Regions from separate parts of the Thermus sp. NEB1569 genome, predicted to be linked through region 2. Evidence: riboswitches for the same ligand, from Rfam matches in the RefSeq annotation. Region 2 holds a riboswitch; the other holds the start of a gene.
What was found. A riboswitch is a leader RNA that binds a small molecule or an ion and turns the genes downstream of it on or off. The one in region 2 is predicted to bind cobalamin.
Positions count from the first base shown of each region.

Region 1 (14,543 bases), 230 kb from region 2:
CCTTTGCCAGAAGCGCTGCCCCAAGCTGGCCCTCTCCCGGGAGCACGAGGCCCTTTGCCAAAGCGAGCTCCTTGCCTACCAGGAGCTTTTAGGCCTGCCCCTGGTGCGGGAGGAGAGGCTGGCCGAGGGGGGAAGCTGTTGCCGCTACCGGGTAGAATAGCGGGGTGTGGGTTTACCGCCTAAAGGGCACGGCGGCGGAACTGGACCCCTTGATCCCCGATCTCTTCGACCGGGGGGCCCGGGGCCTCGAGGAGCGGGAGGGGGAGGTGTGGGCCTATTTCCCTGCTCCTCTGGACCTCCCCTTTGGGGGAGTATGGGAGGAGCTCCCCGACGAGGACTGGCTTTCCGCCTGGCGGCGAGACCTTAAGCCCGTGTGGGCTGGGCCCTTCGTGGTGCTGGCTCCCTGGCACCCCTGGGAGGGGGAGGGGATTCCTTTGGTGATCGAGCCCGGCATGGCCTTCGGCACCGGGCACCACGAGACCACCCGCCTGGCCCTTTCCGCCTTGGCCCGCCACCTGCGTCCTGGGGAAAGGGTGCTGGACCTGGGCACGGGCTCGGGCATCCTGGCCATCGCCGCCGCCAAGCTGGGGGGCAAGGCCTTGGGGGTAGATATTGACGAAACCGTGCTTCCCCAGGCGGAGGAGAACGCCAGAAGAAACGGGGCCGGGGTCTGCTTCCTCCCGGGTAGCCTCGAGGAAGCCCTACCTCACGGGCCCTTTGATCTCCTGGTGGCCAACCTGTTTGCGGAGCTTCACCGGGAGCTGGCCCCCCTTTATCCAAAGGCCTTGGCCCCTGGGGGGAGGCTCCTCCTCACGGGGATCCTTTTGGAAAAGGCCTCCCTGGTGAAGGAGGCCATGGCCAGGGAAGGCTTCTCCCTCCTGGAGGAGGAGAGGGAAGGGGAGTGGGTGTTGCTGGCCTACGGGATCTGAGCCATGCGCCCGCACCGCGCCCATAGCCCAGGCCTTACCGGGGTGCTTCCCTTAAGGGAAAGCCGGCACCTCCTGGAGGTGCTGCGGGCCAAGGTGGGGGACCGGTTCACCGTCTTTGACGTGGACCGGGAGGCCCTGGCGGAGGTGGTGGAGCTGGGGCCACCGGTGCGCTACCGCATCCTGGAGGAACGGCGCCCGGAGCGGGAGGTGGGGGTGGAGGTGGCCCTCTACCCCGCTCTTTTAAAGGGGGACAAGCTTGCCGAGGTGGTGCGCGCGGCCACGGAGCTCGGGGCCACCCGCATCCAACCCCTCGTCACCCGGCACTCCGTGCCCAAGGAGATGGGGGAGGGGAAGCTGAAAAGGCTTCAGGCCATCGCCGTGGAGGCAGCCAAACAGTCGGGAAGGCTAAGGGTGCCCGAGGTCCTGCCTCCCATTCCCCTGAACGCCCTTCCGAAGGTGGAGCAGGGTATGGTGGCCCATGTGGGAGCAAGAAGCCTGGTTCGGGAGGTGCTGGACCTTGGGAAGTCCCTGGCCTTGGCCGTGGGACCGGAAGGCGGATTTGCGGAGGAGGAGGTGGAGCTTTTGCAGGAAAAGGGCTTTACCCCGGTCTTCCTGGGCCAGAGGATTCTGCGGGCGGAAACGGCAGCCATCGCCCTCCTCGCCCTGTGCACCGCCGGGGAGGGGAGATGAAGACCTTCGGCTGGCTTGGGGGTGTGGTCCTCCTCTTTCTTGCGGGCTGCCGCTACACCTTCCTCCCCCTGGACCCGGGCAAGCCCCTGCCCCCGGAAAGGCCTTTTGTGGTGGCCCGCCTGGAGAAGGGCGCGGAGGAGGCCATCCTGGTCCTCAGGGTGGAGCGCCTTCCTTCCCCGGGCTACCTTCACCTCAAGTGGTTCCGGGAGGAGGCCTTGCTCCAGGAGAAAACCCTCCTTCTAGAGGAGGTGGGCTCCTACCGGGTTTCCTTTCCCTTGAGCCAGGGCTACCACCGCCTGGTGGGGCTTTGGGTGGAGGGGGTTCTTTTCCAGCTGGACCTGGGGATGCCCAGGCTACCGGACCCCGATGAGGAGGAGAAAAAGGGGAATGGTCAAGAAGGCTAGGAAGGTGGAAACCACCACGCTCCTGGCCACCCGCAAGGCTTCCCCCCCAAACTCCCGCGTGAGGAGGAAGGCGTTCACCGCCACTGGGGTGGCCGACTGCAGGACCAGGACCTGGTGCTCCAGGCGGGGAAGGCCCAGGATGAACCCCACCCCGTAGGCCAGAAGGGGGGCCACAAGGAGCCGCAGGCTGCTGGCCACTCCCTCAAAGGCCCCCACCTGGAAGCGGGTCTGGCTCATCTGCATTCCCAGGGTGAGGAGGAGAACGGGGATGGCCGCCTGGCCCATGAGGCGTAGGCCCTCGTCCAGGCGGAAGGGAAGGCTTACCCCCAGGGTCTTCAGCAGCAGGCCCAGAAGGAGGGCGTAAAAGAGGGGCAGGCGCAGGGTGAAAAGGAGCCCTTCCTTGAGGCCGCCTCCCCGTATGAAGGCCGGTCCCAGGCCGAACATGACCACGCTGGAGAGGATGAAGTACACTACGGCCCGTCTCAGGCCCTCTTCTCCCAGGGCAAAGTAGACCAGGGAAAGCCCCATGTTGCCGGAGTTGGGGAACAGGCTGCAGACGAGAAGGGACTTGGCGGCCTCGGGGGAGAGGCCAAGGAGCCTGGCCATCCCGGTGATGGCCAGAAAGAGGAGGAGGTAGGTGAGGGTAAAGCCCAAGGCAAGGCCCACCAGGCCTTCCCGGGAGTACTCCGCCCGGTACATGGCGTCGAAGATGAGGGCGGGCACCAGGAGGTAGAGGGTAAGGCGGCTTAAGGTGGTGAGGTCCATGGGGATGCGCTTTCCCATCAGATACCCGGAGAAGATCACCAGGGCCACGGGAAGAACCGTGTTGAGAAGGGCCTGCATGTGAGGCATTCTAAAGGCATGGCAGGCTATCTGGCGCTTTCCAAGGCTATAGAAAGGGTGCTTCTCCGGAAGGCGGAGGTTCCGAGAAGGCAGGTCCTTCCCATCCCGGGAGGGCGGTTTTTGGTGATGCCCGCCGCAGACCAAGAGGTGGCCCTTTGCAAGCTGGTCACGGTGGAGGCTTCCCGAAGGGAACAGCCCGAGGCCCACCGCCAGCCTGCGGTGCAGGCGGAGGTCTGGGTCAGGAGGCTGGATACCGGGGAGGTTGTTCACCTGCCGGGGGAAGAGATCACGAAAAGGCGCACCGCTGCCCTTTCCCTTCTCGCGGCCCGGCTTCTTGCTCCCAGGCAAGAGGGGGCCCTGCTCCTGGTGGGGCCTGGGGTTCAGGGGGAAGCCCACCTCGAGGCCTTCGCCGAGGGATTTGCCCTGCGCCGGGTGTGGATCCGGGGAAGGAGCAGGGAGCGGACCGAGGCCCTTTTGGCCAAGGCCAGGGGTATGGGCCTCGAGGCGGAGGAGTGGGTGGCCCCTGAGGTGCCTGAGGAGGTGGCCTTCATCGTCACGGCCACATCGAGCTCCACCCCCGTCCTACCCGAGAGGGTGCCGGAGGGCACCTTCATCGCCGCCGTGGGGAGCTTCCGCCCGGAGACGCGCGAGGTGCCAAGGGCCTTGGTGGAGCGGGCGGCGGTTTATTGCGACACGGAGGATGCCCTGGTGGAGGCCGGGGAGCTTCAGGGTCTTTCCAAGCCGGTGGTGACCTTAAGGGAAGCCCTTTTGGGCAAGCGGTCGGAAGGGGACCCCGTGCTTTTCAAGAGCGTGGGCCACGCCCTTTTTGACCTGGCGGCGGTGCGGCACCTCCTGGGCTTGGACTAAAGGCGGACGACGATCTTGCCCACATGGCCCCGGTCCAGGAGGGCTTGGAAGGCGGCTTCAGCCTCGGGGAAGGGGAAAACCCTTCCCACCACGGGCTTGAGCTCCCTGCCCAAACGGGGCAGGAGAAACCGCAAGGCCTCCTGCACCAGGGCTTTTTCCCTGAGGAGGGGAGCAAGCCAAAAGCCCATTACCGTGAGGTTCCTCCGCATGAGGCGCAAGGGATTCAGGGGCGCCACCTCTCCCTCGGCGGCCCCAATATAGACCAGCCTTCCCCCTGGGTTCAGAAGGGAAAGGCTTTCCTCCAGCTGGTTACCCCGCACCTCCAGAAGGATATCCACCCCGCCGAATGCCTTGGCCTTTTCGGGGAGCTCCGCATAGGTGGCGACGGCCTCAGCCCCCAGGGCCTGGGGAAAATCCAGCTTCTCGGGCCTCGAGGCGGAGGCCAGCACCTTTAGGCCCATGGCCTTTGCCACCTGCACCGAAGCTGTTCCCAAAGCTCCCGCCGCTGCCTGCACCAGGACCTTTTCCCCGGGCTTGGCCCCCGCCTGCCTCAGGGCCAGGTAGGCGGTGAGGAAGGAAACCGGGTAGGCGGCGGCCTCCTCCGGGGAGAGCCCCTCGGGCACGGGTAGAAGGGCTTCCCTGGGCACGGCTACCTTCTCCGCCAGGGCCCCATGCCCTACCAAGGCGGCAAAGCGCCGCCCCTCCACCCGGCCCACCACCTCCATGCCCGGCACGAAGGGCGGATGAATCCGGGTGAGGTATCCGCCAAGCCGCATGAGGTGGTCGGCGAAGTTCAGGCCCACCGCCTCCACTTCCAGCACTACCTCTCCCGGGCCCGGCGTGGGGTCGGGGATCTCCTTAAAGGTCATGGGGCCTTGAAGGCGTTCTTGCACCCAGGCGCGCATAGCAGGAGTCTACCCCTTTACCGAGCCAGCCAGGAGCCCCCGAAGGAAGTACCGGCCCAGGAAGATGTAGACCAGAAGGGTGGGTAAAGCGGCCAGAATGGCCCCGGCCATGGGCAGGTTCCACTTCACTGCCTCACCGCCTGCCAGTTGCGCCAGGGCCACGGTGATGGGCTGGCTTTCCGGCCGGGTCAGGGTCACGGCGAAGAGGAACTCGTTCCAGATCTGGGTGAACTGCCAGATGGCCACCACCACGAAGGCGGGGGCAGAAAGGGGCAGGATTACGTGGCGGAAGATGCCGAAGAAGCCTGCCCCGTCTATGCGGGCAGCCTCCACCAGCTCATCGGGGATTTCACTGTAGTAGTTCTTGAAGATAAGGGTAACGATGGGGATGCCGTAGACCACGTGGACCAGGATGAGGCCCCATAGGGTGCCGTAAAGGCCTATGGCCTTTACGAACTGGAAAAGGGGGATGAGGATGCTCTGGTAGGGGATGAACATCCCGAAGAGCATGAGGGCAAACAGGAGGTTAGAACCCCTAAAGGGCCACTTGGCCAGGACGTAGCCGTTGAGGGCTCCCACCAGGGCGGACAGCGCCGTGGCGGAAAGGGCCAGGACCACGCTGTTTTGGAACTTGGGCCGGAAGGCATCCCAGGCGATTTTGAAGCTTTCCCAGTACACGGGGTCCGGCCAGCGCCAGACCGTGTCCAGGGTAATCTTGGCGGGTTCCTTCAGGGCGGTGAGGATCACCAGATAGACGGGGAGAAGGAAGAAGAGGGTGGCGAGGAGTAAGAAGGCGTACAGGAAGAACCGGCCCATCAGCGCCTAACCTCCTTCCGAAGCTGGCTTACCAGGTAGGGGATGACCACCAAGGCCACCAAGAGCAAGAGGAGTATGCCGATGGCCGCCCCCTTGGCGAACTGATTCCCGCGGAAGGCGAGGAGGTACATGTAGATGGCGGGTACATCGGTGGGGGCGTAGTCCAGCCCGGCCATGGCGAAGATGAGGTCGAAGATCTTCAGGGCGATGTGCCCCAGGACGATCATGGCGGAAAGGGTGATGGGGGCGAGGAGGGGAAAGATGACGTGCCGGTAGGTCTGCCACTCGCTGGCCCCGTCCACCTTGGCCGCTTCCAGCACCTCCACGGGGATTCCCCTTAGACCCGCCAGATAAAGGGCCATGGTGTAGCCGGACATCTGCCAGACCGCCGCCAGAATCACCCCCACCAGGGCTAGGCTGAAGCCGTGGGGCTCGGGGTAGGGGAGAAGGTGGGTGGTCCTGCCCAGGGTGAAGGCCCAAACCAGGAGGACCCCGCTGGACAACAGGCTCCAGAAAAGCCGCTTCCTTTCCCCTTCCTGGTGGGCTTTCCAAGCCACGTACAAGAGGGTTAGGCCCACCGCCAAGGCGGTGTAAAAGGGCAGTTGGTTCCAGTCAAAGACCCAGGTCTGCTGCCTGGTGGTGAGCCAGGGGAAGTGGAAGGGGGGTAGGCCAAAGAGGGTGGGCAGGACGTTGATCCCACCTTGGGGCTGCAAGAGCCAGCGCCAGATGGTGCCGGTGACTACGAAGGAGAGGGCCATGGGAAAGAGGAAGACGGTGCGGAAAAAGCCTTCCCCCTTGGGCCCGCGGTCCAGGGCCATGGCCAGGAGGAGGCCTAGGCCCAGGCTTCCCCCCATGAAAAAGAGGGTGAAGAAGATGAGGTTGACCACGCTTTGGCGGAAACGCACGTCCACGAAGCCGGTGAAGAGTTCACGGTAGTTTTCCAGGCCCACGAAGTGGAGCTCTGGCCTCAGGGCCAGGGCCTGGGCTGGGTTCTTTCCCCAGTCGGTGAGGGAAACCCAGAGGTTTTGCCCGATGAAGCCGTAGACGAAGATGCCCACGGCCACCAAGGACGGAAGGAGGACCAGGAAGGCTACGATCCGGTCGCGCATGAGGCCTCCGGGAAAAGCCCGTGGGGGCTTTTGCCCCCACGGGCCGAGGGGTTCTAGCGGCCCAAGCCCACCTGGTTGGCGATGGCCTGGGCGGCGTTGGCCGCCGCTTGTGGGTTCCTGCTTTGCAAGAAGATCTCCATCACCGTGCCGAACTGGCTCATGAAGCTTTCGGGTGCTACGGCCCCGTGCACCAAAGAGCCCACGATGCGGTTGGACTTCCAGTCCTTCATGGCCGACTGGCCGTAGGCGTTGTACTTGGCGGGGTCGGAGTCCAGCCGGGCGGAGATGGAGCCCTTCAGGGGGTTAAAGGTGTCCTGGCCCTGCTTGGAGCCCACCAGCTTGAGCCAGTTGATGGCGTTTTGCCGGTTCTTGGCTCCCTTGGGCAGGCCAAAGGAGTCGGAGAGCATCATGAAGATCCCTTGGGTGCCGGGGGAGGGGGCCCAGGCGAAGTCCACACTGGGCTTCAGCTTCAGCGTGGTGCTCATGTAGCCGGCGGCCCAGTCGCCCATGATGTTGAAAGCGGCCTTGCCCTGGACTACCCGGTCCACCGCCTGTTGCCAGGAAAGCCCCGCGGCGTCCTTGTTGGCGCAATCCAGCACCTTGCCAAAGGTTTCCCATACGGCCACCGCCTTGGGGTCGGTGAACTTTAGCTTGCCGCTCCAGAGGTTATTCCAGCCGTCGGCTCCCAGGGTGGCCAGGGCCACGCTTTCCCAAAGGTGCTGCTGGGTCCAGTTCTCGCCCAGGGCCAAGGGTGCTTCAAGGCCCTTCCGCTTCAAGGTCTGGCAGGTGGCGAGGAACTCCGCCCAGGTCTTGGGCGGGGTCACCCCCCATTCCTTCAGCTTGGCGGGGATGTACCACATGACGTTGGAGCGGTGGATGTTGACGGGCACGCTCCAGATGCCTCCCTTGTAGGAGAGGAGGTCGATGAGGCCCTTGGGGAAGGCTTGGAGCCAACCCTCCTGCCGGAAGAGGCTGGTGAGGTCCTCCATGCGGTCGGCCACCACCCAGGTGCCGATGAGTTCCTGTCCGGCGTGCACCTGGAAGGTATCGGGCGGGTCACCGCCCAGCATGCGGGTCTTCAGGACCGCCTTGGCGTTCACCCCTGCCCCGCCGGTAACCGTGGCGTTGATGACCTCCACACCGGGATACTTTTGCTTCTATGTACACGTCAAAACCTCCATAGGGCATAACCCCAAGGGACTTCCGCGCCTTCCTCCCCCTGCACCCCAGAGGGCAAGCGCCCAAAGGGTGAGCAGGTCCAGCCCCGCCCGGAAGAGGCTCTGTCCCAGCCTCCCGTGCTTCTTGGGCCTCACCGGACGCACCCGGTGCAGCACAAGCCCCGTCCGAAACGCCCACACGAAGGCCAGGCTCAAGGGGACCAAAAGCCGCGAAAGCCTCTCCCCCCGCGTCACGTGCGTGGCCTCCAGGTCAAATCCCCGCCCCTTCAGGGCCCCAAAGAGCCGCTCTATCCCCCACCTGAGCCCGTACACCTCCAGCACCCGGTGAGGGTCCAGGTCCGTAGCCACAATCAGCCACTCCCGGACCCCAAGGCGCAACCCCACCACCCACATGCGCCGCCCGTAGACCCAGTACCGCCGCCTGGGCACCCGGCTCTCTCCCACCTTCAGGGAGGCAAAGAGCTCCCAGGCCCGAGGGCCCGAGCCCAACCGCCACATCCGGGTGTTGGCCTTGATTCGGATGCACCGGGGGATGCCCTTCTCCTCCAGGTACCGGAACCACGCCTCCCCTATGAACTCCCGATCCGCCAGGAACCCCTCCACCCGGAGGTGGGGGAAGTGGGCCCTCAGGAAAGCCAAGGCCCTCTCCATCAGGGCGATGCGTTCGGGGGTGGAGGAGTTGCCGTCGTGGGGAAGGAAGCTCCAGAACAGGGGGACGGCCAGGCCTTGGTACAGGAAGGCCAGCATCAGGAGGTTGACCTTGCTCTTCCCCAGCTCCCACTCGGTCCGGTCCATGACCAGGAGGAGCCCTTGGGGTCGGAGGAGGGCGAAGATGAAGCGGGCATAGCCCTCCCCGTCCAGCCCCGGCCAGGCCAAGAACCGCTGGAACCTTCGGTAGGCGGAGCGGGGGTCAGGGCTGGCTATGGAGCCGAGGGAAAGAGCGAGTCTGGGGCCGCTTGTGGTGCGGGCGGTGACCAGAGCCATCACCAGGGCGGCCAGGAAGGTGAGGCGCCTGAGGTCGGCCTTCCAGTATCGCTTCAAGGCGTTGATGAGTGGGGTAAGCTGTTCCATGGGGACCACCTCCTATGGGTACCTGCCCATCCACGTGGGCGCAGGTCCATCCTAAAGGGGTGGTCCCACGTTTTGACGTGTACTGAGCTTTTGCTTATAAAGCCGGATGAGGGCCTCGAGGGCCGGGCCTTCGTCTCCCGCCCACCAGGAGAAGATCTCCAGCTTGCCCGTCTGGGCCAGGGCGCTAAGCCCCAAGGCCACGCCGATCGCCAAAAGCCACTTCCTCATACCTACCTCCATTGCGACGTGGGCTTTCTGCCCACAGGCCGCCCAGCTCGAAAAACCTCACCAAAAAGAGGCTAGCCCCACCCACCGCCGGGGCCAGGTGACCATAAAGGGAAGGTTGCACGGGCAAGGAACGATGGGCTTCCAGGAAGGCATGGGCCGCCAAGGACTGGCGCAAGGATTGCTCCAGGTAGGGGAAGAACTCGGCTGCCTTGCCCCCTATGACCACCCGGGCCGGGTCGTAGGCCCCAGCCAGGTTGGCCAGGAAGCGGCCCAAGGCCTCGCCCAAGTGGTGGATGGCCTCGAGGGCCAAAGCCTCCCCCTGCTTGGCCTGCTGGAGCAGGGCCTCGAGGGCCCCCGCCTTTCCGCCCAGGGACCGGTAATGCTCCAAGAGGGCACCGAGGCCCAGTTCGGTTTCCAGGCACCCCACCCGGCCGCAGGCGCAGGGCTTGTGCCCCTGGCCGAGCCAGTGGCCCAGCTCCCCAGCGGCCCCACCCGCTCCCCGCAGGATCCGGCTATCCGATACCACCCCGATTCCCAAGCCCGTGCTGAGCACCAGGTAGGCGAGGTTAGCCTCGCTGTGAAAGAAGACCTCGGACAGGGCCGAGGCCTTGGCATCGTTTTCCAAGGCCGTGGGCAGGGGAAAGTGGGAAAGCAGGGGCCGGAGGTCCAGGTTTTTCCAGCCCAGGTTGGGGGCCAGGAGGAGCCGGTCCTCCACCACCACCCCAGGCAGGGTGAACCCCAGGCCCAAGGGCCCCGGTACATGGGGAAGAATCTCCTGCAGAAGCCGTTCCAGACGTTCCCTGGGACCGGCCTCCCGGGGGTGGCTCCATTCCTTGGCCCATAGAACCTCTCCCCGCCAGTCCAGGGCCAGAAGGACGGTTTCCTCCACCCCCAGTTCCGCGCCTAGGGCAAAGCGGGCGCCAGGGCGTAGGTGCAAGAGGGTGCCGGGCCGGCCCACGGGGGGAGAGGTAAAGGCCCCTTCCTCCAGAAGGCCCTCCTGTAAAAGCTCATCTATCAGGCGGCTTACCGCGCTTTTAGCCAAACCGGTAAGCCGGGAAAGGTCCGCCCGGGTCGTGTAAGGATTTATGTGTAAGGGTCCGTGTTTAATAGGGGGGCACACCTTAGCACGAGGAGGTGCCCCGTGGACCAGGATACCTTGCGGATCTTGCTGAGGGAAGCGGTGCGGGAGACAGTAGCCGAGGTTCTGCAGACGGTTCTGGAGCTGGACCGGACGGCCTTCTTGCAGGTGCACGGAGGCCGCAGGAACGGCTACTACCCCCGCAAGCTGGAGACCGCCTTCGGCCAGGTGGACCTGAAGGTCCCTAGGGATCGGGAATCTCGGTATTACCCGGCTTTCCTTAAGCCCTACGTCCGCCGCCTGGTGGACGTGGGGGAAGTGGCGGTAGCCCTTTACGCCGCCGGGGTCAGTCAGCGCAAGGCGGCCGAGATACTGAGCCTGCTCTTAGGCCACCGCTACTCCCACGAGACCCTGAGCGCCCTGACGGACGAGGTCCTGGAGGCGGCAGGAGCCTTCCGCACCCGGCCTTTGCCCGAGGAGATGGCCTTCGTCTACCTGGACGGGCTTTCCCTAAAGGTCTTCAGGGAAGGAGAAGGGATCGTACGGGAAAGCGTGTATGTGGCCCTGGGCATCGCCCCTAATGGGGAGAGGCGGGTCCTGGGGTTTTGGCTGTTGCCCACGGAGAGCGCCCTGGGATGGGAGGGGGTCCTGGGGGAGCTTTGGCAGCGGGGCCTGCGGCGGGTATTGCTCTTCATCACCGACGGGCTGCCCGGGCTTCCCGAGGCGATCCGCAGGGTCTACCCTCAGGCGGAGTGGCAGCGGTGCGTGGTGCACGGGGTGCGGTGGAGCCTGTCCCAGGTGCGCTCCCGGGACCGGGCCCTGCTGGCGGAGGACCTGAGGCGGGTGTACGGGGCGGAGAGCCGGGAAGAAGCTCTTGGGGCCTTGGAGGAGGTGAAGGCCGCCTGGGGTTCGCGGTACCCGGGGGTGGTGGGGCTTTGGGTACAGGATTCGGGGGCCTTCCTGCGGTTCTACGGGTACCCCAAGGTGCTTTGGCCGTACCTGCGGAGCACCAACCTGATGGAGCGGTTTATCCGGGAGCTACGGCGGGGGACGAAGGTGCGGGACCACAAGTTTCCTAAGGAAGAGGCGGTGTACAAGCTTCTTTACCTGGAGTCGGAGAGGCAGGAAGGGAGGTGGGCAGAACGGAAACTAAAGGGGTTCTCGGAGGTGAAGGAGGTGCTGGAGAAGATGCTTCAGGAGCGGTATGCCCCCCGTACACAGACTCTTACACATAACTCTTGACACGACCTCCGCCCGGGTAAGGGGGCCCCGCCTCAGGTGGGCCAGGATAGCCCGGCGGTTGAGCCTGCGGATTTCCCGCGTGTCCCCTTTGCGCATCCCAGTTCCTTTCCCTTTTCCCTTTAGTTCGTTCTCGGGACTAAGTAAATCACCCGTCCCCGAATGTGTCAAGCCCTTGCCTTTTTGCCCCATTAGGCTTAGCCTGGCCTTAAGGCCCGCTAGGGCCTCAAAGCCAGGTCCGTTGCCCTGGTGCCTGGGCGCGTAGTCCAGGCTTAAAGTGGGGAAGTCCGGTGCAAGTCCGGCGCTGTCCCGCAACGGTAACCGGCCATGCTTTGGGCTTAAGCTTCGCAGGCCGGAAGCCCGAATACCTGCCAGGGCCGCCCGCCAGACCCCGAGGCGGGCACCTCACGCGGATGGGGGAGCGATGGGGGTTTGCAAAGCCATTTGCGCCCCTGCCGCTTTCCGGCAGGGGTTTTCCCTACCTCCCCCGGGCCTGGCCCTAGCGGCCTTAGGGAGGTAGGCATGAGGAGAGTTCTTTCGGTTCTTTCGGTTCTTCTGGCGCTGGCCTTTGCTTTTCCCCTTACCCTCACCGACGACCTAGGGCGCACGGTCACGGTCAAGGCACCCCCAAAGCGCATCGTTACCATGCTCCCATCGGTGACGGAAACGGTCTGCGCCCTAGGGGCTTGCGACCGCATCGTGGCCACCGACGACTACTCCGACTGGCCCGAGAGGGTGAAGGCCCTGCCCAAGGCGGGGGGGCTTTACAATCCCAACCCCGAGTTCATCGTTTCTCTGAAGCCGGATCTGGTTCTGGTTTCCAAGTACGGGCGTTTGTACGAAACCCTGGAGCGGGCGGGCCTAACGGTGTATGCGGTGCGCACTGAGACCTACGAGGATATCTTCCGCACCACCCGTACCCTGGGGAAGCTTCTTGGCCTCGAGGCCCAGGCGGAGCGCCTGGTGGCCCAGATCCAGCGGGAGGTGTACCAGGAGGAGTCCCGTGCGGCCAAGGCCACGACCCGGCCCCGGGTTTACTATGAGATCGACCCCACTCCCTACACCGTGGGTCCGGAGAGCTTCATCGGGGTCCTGATCCAAAAGGCCCGGGGGGTGAACATCATCCCCAAGGAGCTGGGTCTTTTCCCCAAGATCGCCCCCGAGTTCGTGGTGGAGAAGAACCCCGAGGTGATCGTGGCCACCTACCCGGGTGCCCTGGAAACCATCCGGGCCAGGCCTGGCTGGAGCCGGGTGAAGGCGGTGCAGATAGGGCGCATCTGCGTGTTTACCGAGGGTCAGGATAGCCTCCTCTCCCGCCCAGGCCCCCGGGTGGCCCAAGGGCTTAGGCTTCTGGTGGATTGCTTCCATGGGCGTTAGGCCATGACCCGGGCCCTCCCCCTGGCCCTTAGGCGGAGCCTGGTCTTTTTCTGGCTCCTCCTCCTGCTCCTCCTGGCCCTGGTGCTGGGGGTAGCCATGGGGGCGGTGAGCCTGCCGCCGGGCGAGGTGCTCCAGGCCCTTTTGGGCCTAAAGGAGAATCCCATCGTCACGGAGATGCGGCTTCCCAGGGTCCTGGGGGGGATGCTGGTGGGGGCGGCCTTGGGGATGGCGGGGGCCAGCTTCCAGGGGCTTTTCCGCAACCCCTTGGCCGACCCCTACCTCATGGGCTCGGCGGCGGGGGCGGCCTTCGCCGTGGCCCTTCTGGCCAGCTTGCTGGGGGGCCTGGCCCCCGCCTTTGCCCAGCACGCCATCTTCCAAAGCCTGCCCCTTTCCGCTACCCTCTTCGGGTTCCTCGGGGCCCTCTCCGCCAGCTTCCTCACCCTGGTTCTGGCAGGGGGGGCGGCCCGGACGGGGGAGCTGGTTCTGGCAGGGGTGGTGGTGGGGAGCGTTCTGACTGGGGCCACCACCTACCTGATGATGCAGGACGCCGACCGGGTGCGGGCGGTCTTCGCCTACACCCTGGGCAACCTGGCCTTCATGGGCTGGCCTTCGGTGAAGGCCATGGTCCTTTTTTTCCTTCTGGCCCTTCCCCCGCTGTTGCTTTTAGGGCGGGTGTTGAACGCCCTCCAGCTGGGGGAGGAGGTGGCCCGGAGTATGGGGCTACCCCTCGAGGGCTTGAAACTCCTCCTCCTCCTTGCCGCAAGCCTGTTGGTGGCTGCTGCCGTGGCCCAGGCGGGGATCATCGGTTTCGTGGGCCTGATTACCCCCCATCTCCTCCGGCGCCTCTTGGGCGAGGATTACCGGTTGCTTCTGCCTGCTTCTGCCCTAGGCGGGGCGGTTCTCCTAACGCTGGCGGACCTCCTGGCCCGCACCCTTACCCGGCCGGCGGAGCTTCCCGTGGGGGTGGTGACCACTCTTCTCGGGGGGCCATTCTTCCTGTACCTGATGTGGAGGCGGCGTGGAAGGGCTTGAGGCCAAGGGGATCGTGGGGCCCTATGCCCTCTTAGGGGTGGGCCTGGCCGTAAGGCCGGGGGAGTGGGTGGCCCTTTTGGGCCCCAATGGATCGGGGAAGAGCACCCTTCTGAGGGTTATGGCGGGGCTCCTCCGGCCCAGGGCAGGGGGGGTCTTTCTGGAGGGAAAGCCCCTTCGGGCCTATGGAAGCTATGCCCGGGGCCGGCTCCTCGCCTACCTGCCCCAGGGAGGCCCCTACCCGGAGGGGCTCTTGGTGGAGGAGGTGGTGCGTCTGGGGAGGCTTCCCCACCTGGGCCTTTGGGGGCGGGAAGGGCGGGAGGATGTGGAAGCGGTGGAGTGGGCTTTGGAGGTTACGGGGGCTTCCCGTTTCCGGGGCCGGTACCTGGGCAGTCTTTCCGGCGGGGAGCGCCAGCGGGTTCTTCTGGCCCGGGCCCTGGTGGCTAGGCCCCGCTACCTCCTTCTGGACGAACCCACCACCTTCCTGGACCTGGAATACCAGGGTGGGCTTCTGGCCCTCTTCCAAAACCTGGTTGCCAAGGGGATGGGGATTCTTTCCGTCCTTCACGACCCCAACCAGGCGGCTTTGGCCGGACGGGTGGCGGTGTTGAAAGGGGGACGGCTTTTGGCGGAAGGAAGGCCGGAGGCGGTGCTCACGGAAGCCCTTCTGCAAAACCTCTACGGCCCAGGGGTGCGGGTGGCCCACCTCATGGGGAGGCCCCATGTCTACCTGGACGGATAGGGCTAGGCTCTACATCCGGGGCCGGGCTTTCCTCCTGG
Region 1 is NZ_CP092445.1:1,271,023-1,285,565, reverse strand. Features, by position in the region: gene MI302_RS07395 (metalloregulator ArsR/SmtB family transcription factor) at 1-160, shown strand, start outside; gene MI302_RS07390 (50S ribosomal protein L11 methyltransferase) at 165-929, shown strand; gene MI302_RS07385 (16S rRNA (uracil(1498)-N(3))-methyltransferase) at 933-1,619, shown strand; gene MI302_RS07380 (hypothetical protein) at 1,616-2,023, shown strand; gene MI302_RS07375 (AEC family transporter) at 1,973-2,875, opposite strand; gene MI302_RS07370 (ornithine cyclodeaminase) at 2,885-3,733, shown strand; gene MI302_RS07365 (NADPH:quinone oxidoreductase family protein) at 3,730-4,638, opposite strand; gene MI302_RS07360 (carbohydrate ABC transporter permease) at 4,648-5,454, opposite strand; gene MI302_RS07355 (carbohydrate ABC transporter permease) at 5,454-6,563, opposite strand; partial or broken gene MI302_RS07350 (ABC transporter substrate-binding protein) at 6,617-7,720, opposite strand; gene MI302_RS07345 (IS4 family transposase) at 7,721-8,812, opposite strand; partial or broken gene MI302_RS07340 (carbohydrate ABC transporter substrate-binding protein) at 8,900-9,040, opposite strand; gene MI302_RS07335 (ROK family protein) at 8,997-10,082, opposite strand; gene MI302_RS07330 (IS256-like element ISTth4 family transposase) at 10,140-11,360, shown strand; cobalamin riboswitch at 11,588-11,748, shown strand; gene MI302_RS07325 (ABC transporter substrate-binding protein) at 11,880-12,734, shown strand; gene MI302_RS07320 (iron ABC transporter permease) at 12,738-13,766, shown strand; gene MI302_RS07315 (ABC transporter ATP-binding protein) at 13,753-14,505, shown strand; gene MI302_RS07310 (hypothetical protein) at 14,486-14,543, shown strand, end outside.
Region 1: linked by a shared signal. The riboswitch ahead of MI302_RS07325 (ABC transporter substrate-binding protein) and the one ahead of MI302_RS06180 (acyl-CoA thioesterase) in region 2 are both predicted to bind cobalamin.

Region 2 (14,543 bases):
CCTCGAGCTTTTTCTTCAACAGATGGGCGCCTAGCTCATCCAGTTGCATGGGCATCAGGCGGGGGGCGAGTTCCACCACGTGGGTCTCTAGACCCAGTTTTAACAAGGCCCCGGCAGCCTCAAGCCCCAGCAGGCCACCACCGATGACCACCCCCTTTTGGCTGTGCTTGGCCCAGGCTTCTATGCGGGTAAGGTCCTCGAGGGTGCGGTAGGTGAAGCAGCCCTCGAGGTCACGCCCCTCGATAGGCGGCACGAAAGGGTAGGGGCCCGTTGCCAGAACCAGGATGTCGTAGGGGATATCCTGATGGGTGGTCCGGACAAGCCTTTGTCCGCGGTCGATGGCCGTGGCCCTGGCGTGGATGATGTGGACGCCCCATTCCGCGTACTGCTCATAGGATCCCAGAGAGAGGTTGGGGCGCGGTTCGCTGAAGAACTCGCTCAGGCGGACCCGGTCATAGGCCAGGCGTGGCTCCTCGGCGATCACCGTGAGGTGGAAGTCTTGGGTCCTGGCCCTCAGGGCTTCCAGAAACTTGTGTCCTACCATGCCATTGCCCACCACTACGATCCGCTCTACCATAGGCACCTCCTCCTTAAGGGCTTAGCGCGGGACGCGGCTCTAAAGCCGTGCTGGCCTCGAGGGGCTTGAGCCGGGCCCTTATCCGCACCACCTCCCCTATCACCCATACGGCTGGAGGCTGGACCTCGCTTCCTCCCGCGGCTACCTCCCCCAGCGTGGAGACCACCACCCGCTCCTGGGGTGTGGAGCCCCGTTCGATAAAGGCCACCGGTTCCTCCGGCCTGCGCCCAACCCGTACCAGTTCTTGGGCGATGCGGCTGCGTTCCTTGATCCCCATAAGCACCACCAGGGTGTCCACCCGGGTGTAGGGGGTGAGGTCTGGCAACCTCCCCCCTTGGGTGTGGCCCGAGAGCACCGCAAAGCCCCCCGACACGCCCCGCATGGTCAGGGGAATGCCGGCCAAAGCTGGGACAGCGAGGGCGGAGCTCACCCCAGGCACCACTTCCACCTCGATCCCTTTTTCGGTCAGGAACAGCCACTCCTCCCCCCCACGTCCGTAGACCAAGGGATCCCCTCCCTTTAGCCGCACCACCTTCTTTCCGGAGCGGGCGTGATGGAGCAGTTGGTGGAGGATGAACTCCTGTACCCTGTCCTGCTCGCCCAGCTCCTTTCCCACGTAAACGAGCTGGGCCCGGGGATTGACCTGTTCCAACACGGCGGGACTGACCAGGCGGTCGTAGAGCACCACCTCGGCCCTCTTGAGCAAGCGGAGGGCCCTGAGCGTTAAAAGCTCAGGATCTCCCGGGCCCGCGCCCACCAAGTAGACCTTGCCTCTACTCCTATCCCTCATCATGAAGACACCCCCTCCAACCCCGATTGGTGTAGAGCCCTGAGCAGAACCTCTCTGGCCTCCTCGGTTTCGCCCCGGGCTACCAGTTCCAGGGCGGGGCTGTCCATCATGCGGTACCAGGCAGCCTTCCTAGCCTGGAAGTCATGGGGAAAGGTTTCCTTCACAATGGTTCGGTAGGCGTGCAGTATTTGGAGAAATTCTTTGTACTCAGGGCCGTATTTCTTGGCCAGTTCCTGCCGGATCCTTACCCCTAAGGCGGGGGCCACCCCGCTGGTGGAGACTGCGATGATCAATGCCCCCTGCCGATGAACCGCGGGTAGGATGAAATCGCAGTGGGCTGGGTCATCCACCGTGTTCAGCCACACCCCTCGCTCGCGGGCCTCCTGGGCGATGAGAGGGTGGAGCCAGCGCTCGCGCGGATGGGCAAAGCACAGTTGAAAGCCCTCGAGGTCTCCCCGGCGGTACCCCCGCCGTAGCCACCGAAACCGTGGGCCCTTGCCGTCTTCCAGAAGGGGTTCTAGCCCCGGGTGCGGGTGGGGAGAGATCAACGTGACGGCTGCCCCCACCTCCAGTAAGCTCCGCACCTTGGCTTCTGTTTCGCAGCCTCCCCCTATGAAGAGGACCGGGCGGCCCCGTAGATCCAGCATCACAGGGTAGTACATGACACCTCCTGGTCGGCTGCCGTTGCCACGGTCTCGGGCTGGGTGAACGGTGCGAGGTCCACGGCGGCCACCTTGAACTCGGGCATCCCGCAACTGGGGTCGAGGGCGGGGTTAATCAGCCGGTTGATGGCCCGCTCTCCTTCCCAATGGAAAGGCACGAAAAGGGTGTCGGGGCGAATCTTGGGGTTGTACCTTACCCGGTAACAGGCCCTGGCACGCCGGCTACGGACCACGGCCAGGCCTCCCTCAGCAAGCCCCAGGCGCTGGGCGGTTTCGGGGTGAACCTCCAAAAGCGGCTCGGGGTACTTCTTAATGAGGCGCTTTAGGCGGCGGGTGTGGTTGCCGGTGAGGTAGTGGTAGAGGACCCGCCCCGTGGTGAGATAGAGGGGATAGCGCCCATCGGGTTCCTCGGCACTCGGCCGAAAAGGCGTAGGGATGAAGTGCGCGCGTCCGTCAGCCTGGGGAAAGCCCTGGGCGAAAGGCCTGGGCGTGCCAGGGCGGTTTTCAGAGGGGCAGGGCCAGAATACCTCCTCCCCGGCTTCTAGGCGCTCCCAGGTGATGCCATAATAATCGGCTTTAGCCCCTCGGGTGGCCAGGCGTAGTTCGTCGTAGACCTCACGGGGATTGGTGTAGCGGAAATACTGCCCTGCCCCAAGCCCAACGGCTAGGTCGCGGAGGATCTCCAAATCGCCTCTGGCCCCAATAGGAGGGCGGTGTACAGCACGGCGCAGGACCACGCGGCCCTCGAGGTTAGTTGTGGTGCCATCCTCTTCAACCCAGAGCGCGCCGGGTAGCACCACCCTGGCATGGCGGGCCGTCTCCGAAAGGAAGGGGTCGATCACCACCAGATGCTCCATGCGGGCGAGGGCATCGCGCACCCAATCCGAGTGTGGGGAAGAGGGGATGGGGTTTGCGCCCATCACCAGCATTCCCTGGATTTCGCCCCGGGCGATGGCTTGCAGGATCTCGAAGGCCGAATACCCCTTGCCAGGGAGCTGCTCGGGCTCAATTCCCCACACCCTGGCGACGGCCAGGCGGTCGCTGGGGTCCTCGAGGCTGCGGTAGCCGGGCAGCTGGTCGGCCTTCAGCCCCATCTCGCGCGCACCCTGGCCGTTGGCTTGGCCGGTGAGGGTACCAAAATCCGCCCCCAGTGCCAGCGCCAGGTTGATATAGGCCAGGGTGGTGTCCACACCGCGCGCATTCTGGTCAGCCCCCCGCCCGGTGAGGATGAGGGCTTTGCGGGCGCTGGCGAGCAGTTGGGCGGCCTGTTGGATCTCGTAAGGCGTCAGGCCAGAAATCTCCGCAGCCCAGACCGGTGTACAGCCCTCCACCGCCGCCAGGGCCTTCTCTAGCCCTCGGGTGTGCTCAGCGATGAAGCCATAGTTGAGGCGATGGTCCTTGGCGAGTACGTGGAGCAAGGTATTGGCCACGGCGAGATCGGTGCCAGGACGAAGCGCGAGGTGCAAGGTGGCGAGGTTCGCGGTGATGGTATGGCGAGGGTCCACCACAATGAAGCGGGTGCCACCCTCCTTGGCCTGGTGGAAGTATGGCATCAGCATGGGCAGGGTCTCCGCCGCATTGGAGCCTGCTAAGAGGATCAGGTCGTACCGGGGTAGGTCGGCTAGGGGACGGTTAAGCCCCCGGTCCAGGCCAAAGGCAAGGTTCTGGGCGGCGGCCGCCGCCGACATGCAATAGCGCCCGTTGTAGTCCACGTGAGGGGTCTTCAAAACCAATCGTGCGAACTTGCCCAGCAAATAGGCCTTTTCATTGCTCAGGCTGCCCCCACCGTACACCGCGTTGGCGGTGTTACCATGCCTGGCTGCAATGCGCCGGAAGCCCTCTACCGCTACCTCCAAGGCCTCTTCCCAGCTCGCAGGCTCAAGCTGCCCCTTCTTACGCACCAGAGGGGTTCTCAGGCGATGGGTGTGCCCCAGCAGTTCGCCCGAGGTCAAGCCCAGTACACAAAGCCTCCCCTTGTTGATGGGGTGAGGTAGGGGTTTGACCGTACCGTCGGCGTGTAACTGCATCGCGCACTGCATGGCGCAGAAACCGCAATGGGTGGAGGTGGCGGGAGTTCCGTTCGGAGGGTGCTCTTCCTGGGTCGGGAGGCTCCTCATATGGGAAAGTATAGGGGTGGTTGTGCAGCTTGTCAAGATAGTAATGGTCAAATGACCACATTTTGACTTACACTAAGCACAGAAAGCGCTGAATATGTGCATAGCGTTCTGATAGTAATAGCTTAGTCTCACAAGTATATGGTACAACAGCAATTTGGGAAGCTACCAGAACCCAAAAAGCCAGGGTTCACCCCAAGCAGGATGGCCTGCGGCTGATCCTGGCCGGCAACCAGGTGGACCGGAAGAGACTTCGGCTGGCCCGGGCTATGTTTTCTTGGTGAAACCGAGATGCACTGAGCCCAGACCAGCCCTTATCGGTTACATGGCGTAAGCCTCGAGGCCCATGCGCCCACCAGGCCGGGTGATCCAGTTGGCTCCCCTATGCCTCGGGTCAGCGTGGCTTCTGGCCCAGTAGGCCGGAGGGTGGCCATGGTGGGGATCTCGGTGGCAGCCTGGCTATACCTGGGCCAGGGCCTTAAGCAAAGCCTCTATGGCCTCCTCCCTTTGGGCGGAAAGCCTGAGCCACTCGGGAAGGCCGAAACTGGTGGCATCCCGCACCCGGATGCCCTTCTCCCTGAGGGCCCTGGCCACCTCCGCGGCCTGGCCCACCCGTACCAGGAGGAAGTTGGCGGGACTTTCCCGCACCTCGAGGCCCAACTCCCTAAGCCCCTGGGCCAGAAGTCCCCTCAGGCGGTGAAGCTCTTTACGGGTGCTTTCCAGCCAGGCCTGGGCCCTGGGGTCCAGTTGCCCCTCCAAAAGCCCTTCCCCGTACACGGATACGGGCCAGGAGGGGGCCAGGTTCTGGAAAACCGTGAGGTCCAAGGGAGCCACCAGGTACCCGGCCCGCACCCCCGTAAGGCCGTGGGCCTTGTTGGGGCTATAGAGGAGCCAAGCCCCTTGGGGTAGGGAAGGGGGCGTTTCCATTAGGGGGAAGTAGGCCAGGTCCAGCACCAAGGCTCCTCCCGCCCGCCTCACTGCCTCCTCCAGGAAGGGGTAGACCTCCCCCGTGGGGTTATTGGGGAGGCAGAGGAAGGCTATGGAGCTTCGTGGCAAGAGCTTTAGGTACTCCTCCGGGGTCTCCACCTCCCAAAGGGGAAGGTCCAGGGCCCGGGCTGCCCGGGCGTACTCGCTAAAGGTGGGCTTTAGAAGGAGGATAGGGCCCCGGAGGTAGTTCCAACGCACCAGGCGGTGGATGAGCTCGCTGGTTCCCGTGCCCACGGCCACCTGTTCCGGCGATACCCCGTGGGCCTCGGCCAGGAGGCGGCGGAGGTTTCGGTAAAGGGGGTCGGGGTAGCGGCTAGGGTCCTTGGCCTGGATGTGCTCGAGGACCACGGGATTAGGCCCCAAGGCGTTGGCGTTGGTGGAGAAGTCGTATAAGGGCTCAGGGCCCCCGTCGGGACCTCCGTGGATGGGCCTCAGGACATCGTCCAACATGCCTCCATGTTAGGCTAGGGTTCAGGGCAGCGCCTTAGCCTGGACCACTGAGGTTCCGTGGGACCTTGGGCCATTGCTTGATGGTGAGCTGACAAAGCGCCCTTAGGGTGGGGGCATGAGGATTCTGGTGACCAACGACGACGGGATTTTCAGCCCAGGGCTCTGGTCTTTGGCGGAGGCGGCCAGCCGCTTCGGCGAGGTCTTTGTGGTGGCCCCCGACGTGGAGCAAAGCGGGGTCGGGCATGCCATCACCATTGCCCACCCCGTCCGGGCTTTTCCCCATCCGGCCCCCCTGCCGGGGCCCCATTTCCCCGCCTACCGGGTGCGGGGCACCCCGGCCGATTGCGTGGCCCTGGGCCTCCACCTCTTTGGCCCCGTGGACCTGGTCCTCTCCGGGATCAACCTGGGGAGCAACCTGGGCCACGAGATCTGGCACTCGGGTACGGTGGCCGCGGCCAAGCAGGGAAGGCTCTTTGGCCTCTCCGCCGCCGCCTTCAGCACCCCCATGAACGGGGCGGGCCCGGATTTCTCCGCATTGAGGCCCTGGGTGGAACGGGTGCTGGAAACCCTCCTGCGGCTGGAGCGACCCTTCCTGGTGAACGTGAACCTGCCCCACCGGCCCAAGGGCTTCCTCTGGACCCGGCAGTCGGTGCGGTCCTACGAGGGGGTGGTGGTGGAGGGTGAGGACCCCATGGGCCGCCCCCATTACTGGTTTGCCGCCAGGCCCCTAAAGGAGGCGGAGGAGGGAACGGACCGCTGGGCGGTGGAGCAGGGGTTCATCGCCGCCACCCCCCTTAGGCTGGACCTCACCGACGAGGCCAAGCTCCAGCCGGCTTTGGCCCACGATTAGCCCTATTCAGGTCCCGCCCGCCTTCTTTTCAGCTCTCGCAGGCCCGGCAGGAGAGGAGAAGGTCCCGGCTGTAGGCCTGGGCGGTGCTCACGCTGAACTGGTAGTACAAGGCCTTTAACCCACCCCTCCAGGCGTGGAGGTAGAGCTCGTTCACGTCCTTGGGTGGGGCCTCAGGATGGATCACCAGGTTCAGGGACTGCCCTTGGTCAATGTGCTTCTGCCGCCCTATGGCCAGGTTGACCAGGGTCTTTTGGGACACCTCGGCAAAGGTCTTGAAGACATCCTTTTCCTCGTCGGTAAGAAAGTCCAGGTGCTGGACCGAGCCGTTATGCTCCAGGATACTCCGCCACACCTTTTCCTCGTCCTTGCCCTTTTGGCGTAGGAGCTCCTGCAAAAAGGGATTCTTGAAGGGGACCCGGGCCTTTTGCAGGTCCTTTAGGTAGTAGTTGCTGGTGTAGGGTTCGATGGAGGGGGAAACCTGGCCTAGGATGAAGGAACTGCTCTTGGTGGGGGCGATGGCCAGGAGGGTGGCGTTGCGCCTTTCCATGACCTCGGCCAGCTCGTCCTCAGGGTGCCGCTTCCTGAGCCAGCGGCTAGCTTCCTCCGCTTTCTCCCTTATGGTCTTGAACACCAGGCCGTTGAGGAAGATCGCCTCGGCGCTCTCCAGGGGTATCCCCTGGGACTGCAGGTAGCTGTGCCAGCCCAAGACCCCGATGCCGATGGCCCTATAGCGCTTGGCGAAGCGCACCGCCCGCTCCATGTAGGGAATCCCCTCTGCCTTCTCGATGAAGTCGTCCAGCACCGAATCCAGGAAGATGGTCAAGGTTTCCACGGCGTCGGTGTCCTTCCACTCGTCAAAGTGGAGGAGGTTTAAGGAGGAAAGGCAGCAGACAAAGCTTTCATCGGGTCCTGAGGGGAGCATGATCTCGGTGCACAGGTTGGAGGCGTGGATGGTTTTCCCCAACTTCTTGAAGATCTCCGGAGCCTGGCGGTTGGCGTTGTCCCGGAAGAAGAGGTAGGGGATGCCCACTTCGGCCCGGCTCTTCAGCACCTGGGCCCATCTTTCCCGCTTCCTTTTATCCCCTCCTATCATCTCCTCCATCCAGGCATCCCCCACGGTGACCCCAAAGAAGAGGGACTGGATCTCGCTCCCCTCCCGCTGGATCTTGAGCCACTCCTCAAAGTCGGGGTGCTCTATGGGGATGTAGGCGGCGCACTGCCCCCGGCGGGTGGAACCCTGGTTGAACACCTCGATCACCCGGTCGAAAAGGGAGGCAAAGGCGTAGGAGCCGTTGCTCTCCCCGTTGTCCCGGATGGGGGCTCCCCTTGGGCGCAAGGCTCCCAGGTAAACCGAGGTGCCCCCACCCTGTTTGCTCATCATGCCGATCTCCGCCACCGCCCTCAGGATGGAGGCGGTGTCGTCTTCCACGTAGGTGCCGTAGCAGGAGATGGGGAGACCCCGCTTGAGGCCGTAGTTGGCCCAGATGGGGGTGGCCAAGGAGTACCAACCCTTGGCCATGTACTCCTGGAACTTGCGGGAGAAGCCCTCGATGCGGGTCAGGGCCTCCGCCCGGTCGGCGATTTCCTTCACCCTCTTCTCCACCGTCACCCCAGGGAGAAGGTAGCCCCGGCTCATGTAGAGGCGGGTCCACTCGTTGGCCCAGTACCACGGTTTGTACTCCCTTTTGGTCTTTAGCATCCTCGTCCCCCTCTTTAGAACAGGCTGTCCGGGTCAAAGCTTTGCACCCTCCTGGCGTAGGCCACGCTCCTTTTGTTGAAGAAGTCCACCTCCTTGTCCGCCAAAAGCTCCAGGTCAAACCATGCCGTGTCCCTAAGCGCTTCCTCCTTAACAGTGAAGGGTGCGGGGAAGCCGTGGAGGGAAAGGGCTTGGTTGTACCGCCATTTCAGGAACTCCAAGACCTCATCCCGCCCCACCGCTTCCGTGTCCCCTTTGGCAAACATCCAGTCCAAGAGGGCTTCCTCCACCTGGAAGAAAGCCTGGACCCGCTTGAGGACCTCCTCGGTGAAGGAGGCATCAAAGAGGTCGGGGCGCTCTTCCTTTAGGATGCGAAGAAGCTCCACCCCGAATAGCCCATGCAGGTTTTCCTCCTTGCTGGTGGCCTCGATGGCATTGGAGATGCCCTTGAACCGGCCGAGGCGTTTGTTTAGGGCCATGAGGGCGTAGAACTGGGAAAAAAGGGAGGCGTGTTCGGTAAAGGCGGAGAAGAGAAGGAGGCCTTTAGCGTACTCCCTGAGGTCCCCCTTTCCCGAGCGGGCCAAGACCTGGGAAAGCTCCTTTTGCCTATCCCTTAGGGCTGGCTCCTCGAGGGCCTGGGCGAAGCGCTCTTCCAGGGAGAGGAGGTCCAGGAGGTGGGCGTAGGCGTTGGCATGCCGCACCTCGCTTTCCGCAAAGGTCATGCCCACCTCGGCGATCTCGGGCTTGGGGAAAACCTCGTAGGCTTTGGCCCAGAAGAGCTTCACGGAAAGCTCCACCTGGGAGATGGCAAGAAGGGAGCGCTCCACCAACGAGCGCACCTCAGGATCCGCCAGGGCGTAGTCCTGGACGTCTGCCGCATAGCTGAACTCCGTGTGGAGCCAGTAGCTGTGCCGAATGGCGTCCCGGTAGGCCAGGAGCTTTGGGTACTGGTAGGGCCGGTAGTGGGGTCTAGGTTCGGTGAGCATGGCCACCTCCTGGGGATTTTCCACCTAGGGCTTGGCGAAGCCGCTTGGCGGCCTCCACCATGTTCCTGAGGTTCGAGATGGCCTCCTGGGGTTTACGGGTTTTTAGACCGCAGTCGGGGTTTACCCACAAGGAGGCCGGGGAAAAGAAGTTGAGATAGCCCTGGAGGCGGGTGAGCATCTCCTCCACCGTGGCTTCCTCTGGCGTGTGCACATCAAATACCCCGGGCCCGATCTCTAGGGGAAGGTCCTTAAGGCTTTGGAGGAAGGCTGGGTCCTGCCGGGCTCCTTCCACGCTCACCACGTCGGGGTCCATGGCCTCCAGGAAAGGCCTTAAGGCGGCGTAATCGGAGTAGCAGAGGTGCTGGTGCACCTGTACCTTGGGTTCCAGATCGCCCACCACCCGATGGAAGGCCTCCTGGGCAAGTTTTAGGTAGCTGGGCTGCTCTTCCCGCCTGAGGGGCATTTTTTCCAGAAGGGCTGGCTCGTCCACCTGGACAAAGCGGATTCCACGGGCGGCCAGGTCCCGCACCTCCTGCCTTAGGGCCTCGGCCAGGGCCATGACCGCCTCAGGGAAGCTAACCCCTTCCGGCAGGTAGCTCCAGGCGGCCAGGGTGATGGGGCCGGTTAGGATGGCCTTCACGGGCTTGGCGGTTAGGCTTTGGGCGTAGAGGGTTTCCCGAAGCACCAGGGGTTCTTGGCGCCGGGGAGGGGCAAAGAGGATGGGAGGGCGCCAGACCCGGCTTCCGTAGGAAAGGACGAAACCCTTCTGGGTGATGAAAAAGCCCTGTAGGCGTTCGGCGAAGAACTCCACCATGTCGCTTCGTTCGGGTTCCCCGTGGACCAGGACGTCCAGGCCCAGCTCCTCCTGCAACCGGATGTTTTCCTCGATGGCTTTTTTGATGTTCTCCCAGTAGGTGGCCTGGTCCAGCTTCCCTGAGCGCAGGCGCCTCCTAAGTTCCCTGAGCTTCCCCGTCTGGGGGAAGCTGCCGATGGTGGTGGTGGAGAAGGGGGGGAGGCCGAGGTCTTGCTGGGCCTGGCGCCGCACCTCCAGGGGGGGCCTAGGGGGAGGTGGGGGAGAAGGGTGGAGCTCCCAGGCGGGAGGCGGGGTGTACCAGGCCCTGGCGGCTTGGTATGCCCTTGAGGGCGAGGTGGCCGCCTCGAGGTGGCCTGCTGGGCCTTGCCCATCCGTCAAGAGCTCTTTGAGGAGGGAAAGTTCCTGTAGCCTTTCCACGGCAAAGGCAAGCCGGCCCTCGAGGGCCTTGGGCAAGGGCTCATCCACCCGCCAGGGCAGATGGAAAAGGGGGGCCTTAGGGGCCAGCCAGACCTCCTGCCCCTCTAGCAGGGGCAGGATCCCTCCTAGGGCCAGGAGATGGGTTCGCCACACGCCTTGCCCCTCCACCACCCCTAGGACCAGGGCCATTCCTGGGGGTAGCTTGGGCAGGGCTTCCCCTACCGGGAAGACCCCAAGGCCCCGCAAGGGAAGGTTGGCCAGGCTCCGAACCACCTCCGAAGCCGGGGGCAGGTAGTAGCTGAGAAGGACCAAAGGTACCCTCTTTGCCAAGGCGGCATAGGCTTTCAGGAGGTGGGGTAGGTCCCGTTCCACCCCATCCAACCCCAGGGCCGGTTCTTGGAGGAGGAAGAGGGTGCCGGCAAAAGGCTCAAGAAGCTCCGCATAGGCCTCCACCAGGGCCTCGAGGTGGTCCTCCACCCTCTCGGGGGGGTTTTGCGCCAGGCGCAGAAGGGTGTAGGGACCGAGCAGGGTGGGAAGGCCTTCCGCCGAGCCTGGGGTTTTTTGGCCAACAGGATAGGGGAAAAAGCCCCGCCTGGGGGTGTAGCGGGGTTTTTCCGGAAGCCGGGGGACCAGGTAGTGGTAGTTGGTGCCAAACCACTTCCTAAGGGGAAGGGCCCCCTTGCCCCGGGCCAGGGCGTAATAGCCTTCCAGGTCAAAAGGTTCCACGGGGTAGACCCCAAGGGCCACCGCCAGGTCCAGCATGGGGTCGTACAGGCTGAGCTCCCCTGCTGGATAAAGGTCCACGTGTTCCCGATAGGTGGCCATCCTGAGACCCTCGAGGTCCTCGAGGGCCTGGAGGAACTCCTCCCTCGGCAAGGAGCCCTGCCAGTAGGCTTCCAGAAGCCGCTTGTACTCCCGGTTAGGGCCCAGCCGGGGAAGGCCAAAAGCCAGGGTCCGGATGTTGCCTTCTAAAGACGCATGGAATTTTTCCCGCATCGCTTACCTCAACTTTCCCATGACCAGGGTAGGGTGGCCCACTGGGAGTTAGGAAAGAGGGGGAACGGAAACCGGCCGCCCCACCTCGTCCACCGCCACCAGCACAAATCCGCCCTTAGCTGCCAGGTAGGGTTCCCTACCCACCTCTATGGGCTCCACCCACATCTCCACCTCCACCCGCATGGAGGTACGGCCCACCTCTATTACCCGGGCTACAAGCTCCACGATGGAGCCCAGGGGCACGGGGCGCTTGAAGTCCACCGCATCCGAGTGCACCGTCACCACCTTGCGCCTGGCGTGGCGGGTTGCGGCCACGAAGGCTGCCTGGTCCATCCAGGCCATGGCGGTGCCGCCAAAAAGGGTCCCGTAATGGTTGGTTTCCCCAGGGAAAACCGGGTAGACCATGCGCGTTTCCTTCACCACGGACCTCCAGGGCCGTCTTTGGGCCCGTAAAAGCTAAATCATCCCTTCTACCTGCCCAAGGGGAGTAACCCCGTGCTGGGCAAGAACTTGCCTAAGGTCGCCTGGCCCAAGGTCCTTGGACCACCGGGTTTTGGGGGGTTAGGAGTCTAAGGTCCCACAGGCATCACCACCTTCACCCTTGCCTCGAGGGCTACGGGGTAAGGCCGCGAAGCGGGTACTCGGGCTTCCGGACAGAGCCGGTTACCGTTGCGGGACAGCGCCGGACTTGCACCGGACTTCCCCCACCGCCTGGTGGCGTCCAGGCCTGTCGGCCTGGCATCGCGGCCAAGACACCCTAAGTCTTGGGTGTCTTACCAGTGAAGCTACCATATCTTGAATCCCAGGTCAATAGGCCTAGGCTTCCCCTTTTGGGAATCGGGGATTTGTCCGAGGAGCCCTGGTGGGACGTGCCTCGGAGCCAAAATATAACAGGCCGCCTAAGGTGGCGGCCTGAAGGAAGGAGCATCTGCCAAGTTTCCTGCCCCGAGAGCGTTTAAGGGGTTCAGGGGAGCATGGCCCTAGGCCCAGATGTCCTCGGGGTGAGCCATGCCCACGGGGCGGGCCTTGAGAACCTCGAGGGCCTCTTCCTCGGACATAACCGGGTTCTGGTAGCGAATGCTCAAGGCTTCGCCCATCAGCCGGAAGACATGGGTGTTGTCCAAGAGGCCCAGAGGGAGGAAGCGGAGGCCCTGGCCGTAAAGGGCCAGCATCACCGGGCTTGCCGTGTGCTGGCCGGAGTTCCAGCCGATGTTGGGCCGGTCAGGCTTCTTGGCGTCCTTCTGCACCATGGCCCAGGAAAGGGTGTTGCTGGGCTGGACGCCGTAGCGCACCCCATCGGGGCGGTGGACCTTCTTGGTGATGGCCTCCACCACCATCTGGGCTTCGGCGTCCTCCAAGGTCACGCCCTTCATGGTCCGGAAGGCTTCCTTTACCTGGCTGGGGTCGGGGTTGTTCCCTAGGACACGCAGCATGTGCTCAAAGCTGGCCTTCTGGCCTTCCAGGAGGTCCAGGCCCACGCTGCTTTCCAGGTAGCTTCTGCCCGTTCCGTACAGGGCCCCCGTGCCCGTGGCGTGGTCGGATACCAAGATGAGGAGGGTGTCGGGGTTCCGGTCCGCGAAGGCGGTGAGGAGTTCCAGGGTTTCGTCGGCCGCCAGCACATCCCACAAGGTGGCGGCGGGATCGTTGAGGTGGTTGGCGTGGTCAATGCGCCCGGCTTCCACCTGGAGGACAAACCCATTGCGGTAGGCGGCCAAGCGGGCCAAGGCGGCCTGCACCATCTCCTTGAGGCTCGGTACCTTCACCCCCTGGAAGCGGCGGTCCACCTCGTAGGGCACGTGGCCGTCAGAGAAGATGCCAAGGAGCTTGCTGGCGTTGGAGCGGGCCAGCTCCTCGGGAGTGCGGACCACTCCGTAGCCTGCCTGAGCGAAGGCGGCATACATGTCCTTCTTGTCCTTGCGCTTCTCGGGGTTGAAGAAGCGATCCCCGCCTCCCAGGTAGACCTCGGCCCCAAACTCCAGGTACTGGCCCGCGATCCTCTCCTCGGCGTTGCGGTCGGGATTGGAAATCACGAAGCTGGCGGGGGTGGCATGGGTTGCGGTGGTGGTGGTCACCAGCCCCACAGCCTTCCCCATCTCCTTGGCTGCGGCAAAGAAGGGCTTTAAGGGGGTGCCGTCGGCATGTACCGCTAGACCGCCATTGACCGTCTTGACCCCGCAGGAGAAGGCGTTGCCGGCAGCGCTGGATTCGGTGACGTAGCTGGTGAGGCTATAGGTGTTGATGAGCCCGTTAGGGTAGCGGGCCAGGAGCCTTTCCAGGGTAAGGACCCGCCCCTGGCGCCTGCGGGCGTAGGCCTGGGCGATGGCGTAGTCTTCCCAAGAGAAACCATCATAGACGAAAACAATGAGGTTCCGGTACCTCCGGCCGAGGCTGGGAACGTTCTGGGGTGCTCCCTGGGCTCCACCCTTGGGGAGAAGGACCAGGGCTCCTGCCGCCAAACCGCCTTTGAGGATATCCCTTCGCTTCATGGCTCACCTCCAAGAGTAGGCTAGGCACCCTGTGTCATAGCCGGGTCAAGGGTTAGAGAAAAGTGGGGGTGTGGGGGAGCTATAATCCCCCGGTTTCCAAGATAGCCCTCAAGATACGCTAACGCGTGACACAGGCTGACCAAACCGGGGATTGCGGCCGCACGCGGCCGCATAGCTCCCCCACGTCCACCACAGGTGGACACGGATTTGGTACTGTGTAGAAGAAGCCAGCCATGCGCAAAGCCTTCAAATACCGCCTTTACCCCACCAAGCCCCAGGTGAAAGACCTGGAGCGCACCCTTGAGCTTTGCCGTGAGCTGTACAACGCCGCCTTGCAGGAGCGTAGGGATGCTTACAAGAAGGCCGGGAAAAGTGTCGGCCTCTACCAACAGAAGAGGTACCTGCCCCAGATACGAGAGGAACTGCCCCAGTACAAAAGGGTCCACTCCCAGGTGCTCCAGGATGTTCTTCATCGGGTGGACAAAGCCTTCCAGGGCTTCTTCCGGAGGCTCAAGGCGGGACAGAAAGCGGGATACCCCCGCTTCAAGGGGCAGGGGCGCTACGACTCCTTTACCTTCCCCTAGGCCTACGAAACCGGGGTCAAGCTCCAGGAGGGCGGGAAGCGGGTGCTCCTCAAGGTGTTTCCCTGACGGGAAAGCAGCTACGGGATTGGCTCCGTCAAGGTTAAGCTCCACCGCCCTTTGGAAGGGAAGATCAA
Region 2 is NZ_CP092445.1:1,037,661-1,052,203, forward strand. Features, by position in the region: gene nirB (nitrite reductase large subunit NirB) at 1-577, opposite strand, end outside; gene cobA (uroporphyrinogen-III C-methyltransferase) at 591-1,370, opposite strand; gene MI302_RS06145 (bifunctional precorrin-2 dehydrogenase/sirohydrochlorin ferrochelatase) at 1,367-2,029, opposite strand; gene MI302_RS06150 (molybdopterin oxidoreductase family protein) at 2,014-4,146, opposite strand; gene MI302_RS06155 (histidinol-phosphate transaminase) at 4,603-5,580, opposite strand; gene surE (5'/3'-nucleotidase SurE) at 5,696-6,430, shown strand; gene MI302_RS06165 (ribonucleoside-diphosphate reductase subunit alpha) at 6,459-8,129, opposite strand; gene MI302_RS06170 (ribonucleotide-diphosphate reductase subunit beta) at 8,144-9,112, opposite strand; gene metE (5-methyltetrahydropteroyltriglutamate--homocysteine S-methyltransferase) at 9,096-11,339, opposite strand; gene MI302_RS06180 (acyl-CoA thioesterase) at 11,388-11,744, opposite strand; cobalamin riboswitch at 11,954-12,114, opposite strand; gene MI302_RS06185 (alkaline phosphatase) at 12,320-13,825, opposite strand; gene MI302_RS06190 (helix-turn-helix domain-containing protein) at 14,059-14,409, shown strand; gene MI302_RS06195 (RNA-guided endonuclease TnpB family protein) at 14,527-14,543, shown strand, end outside.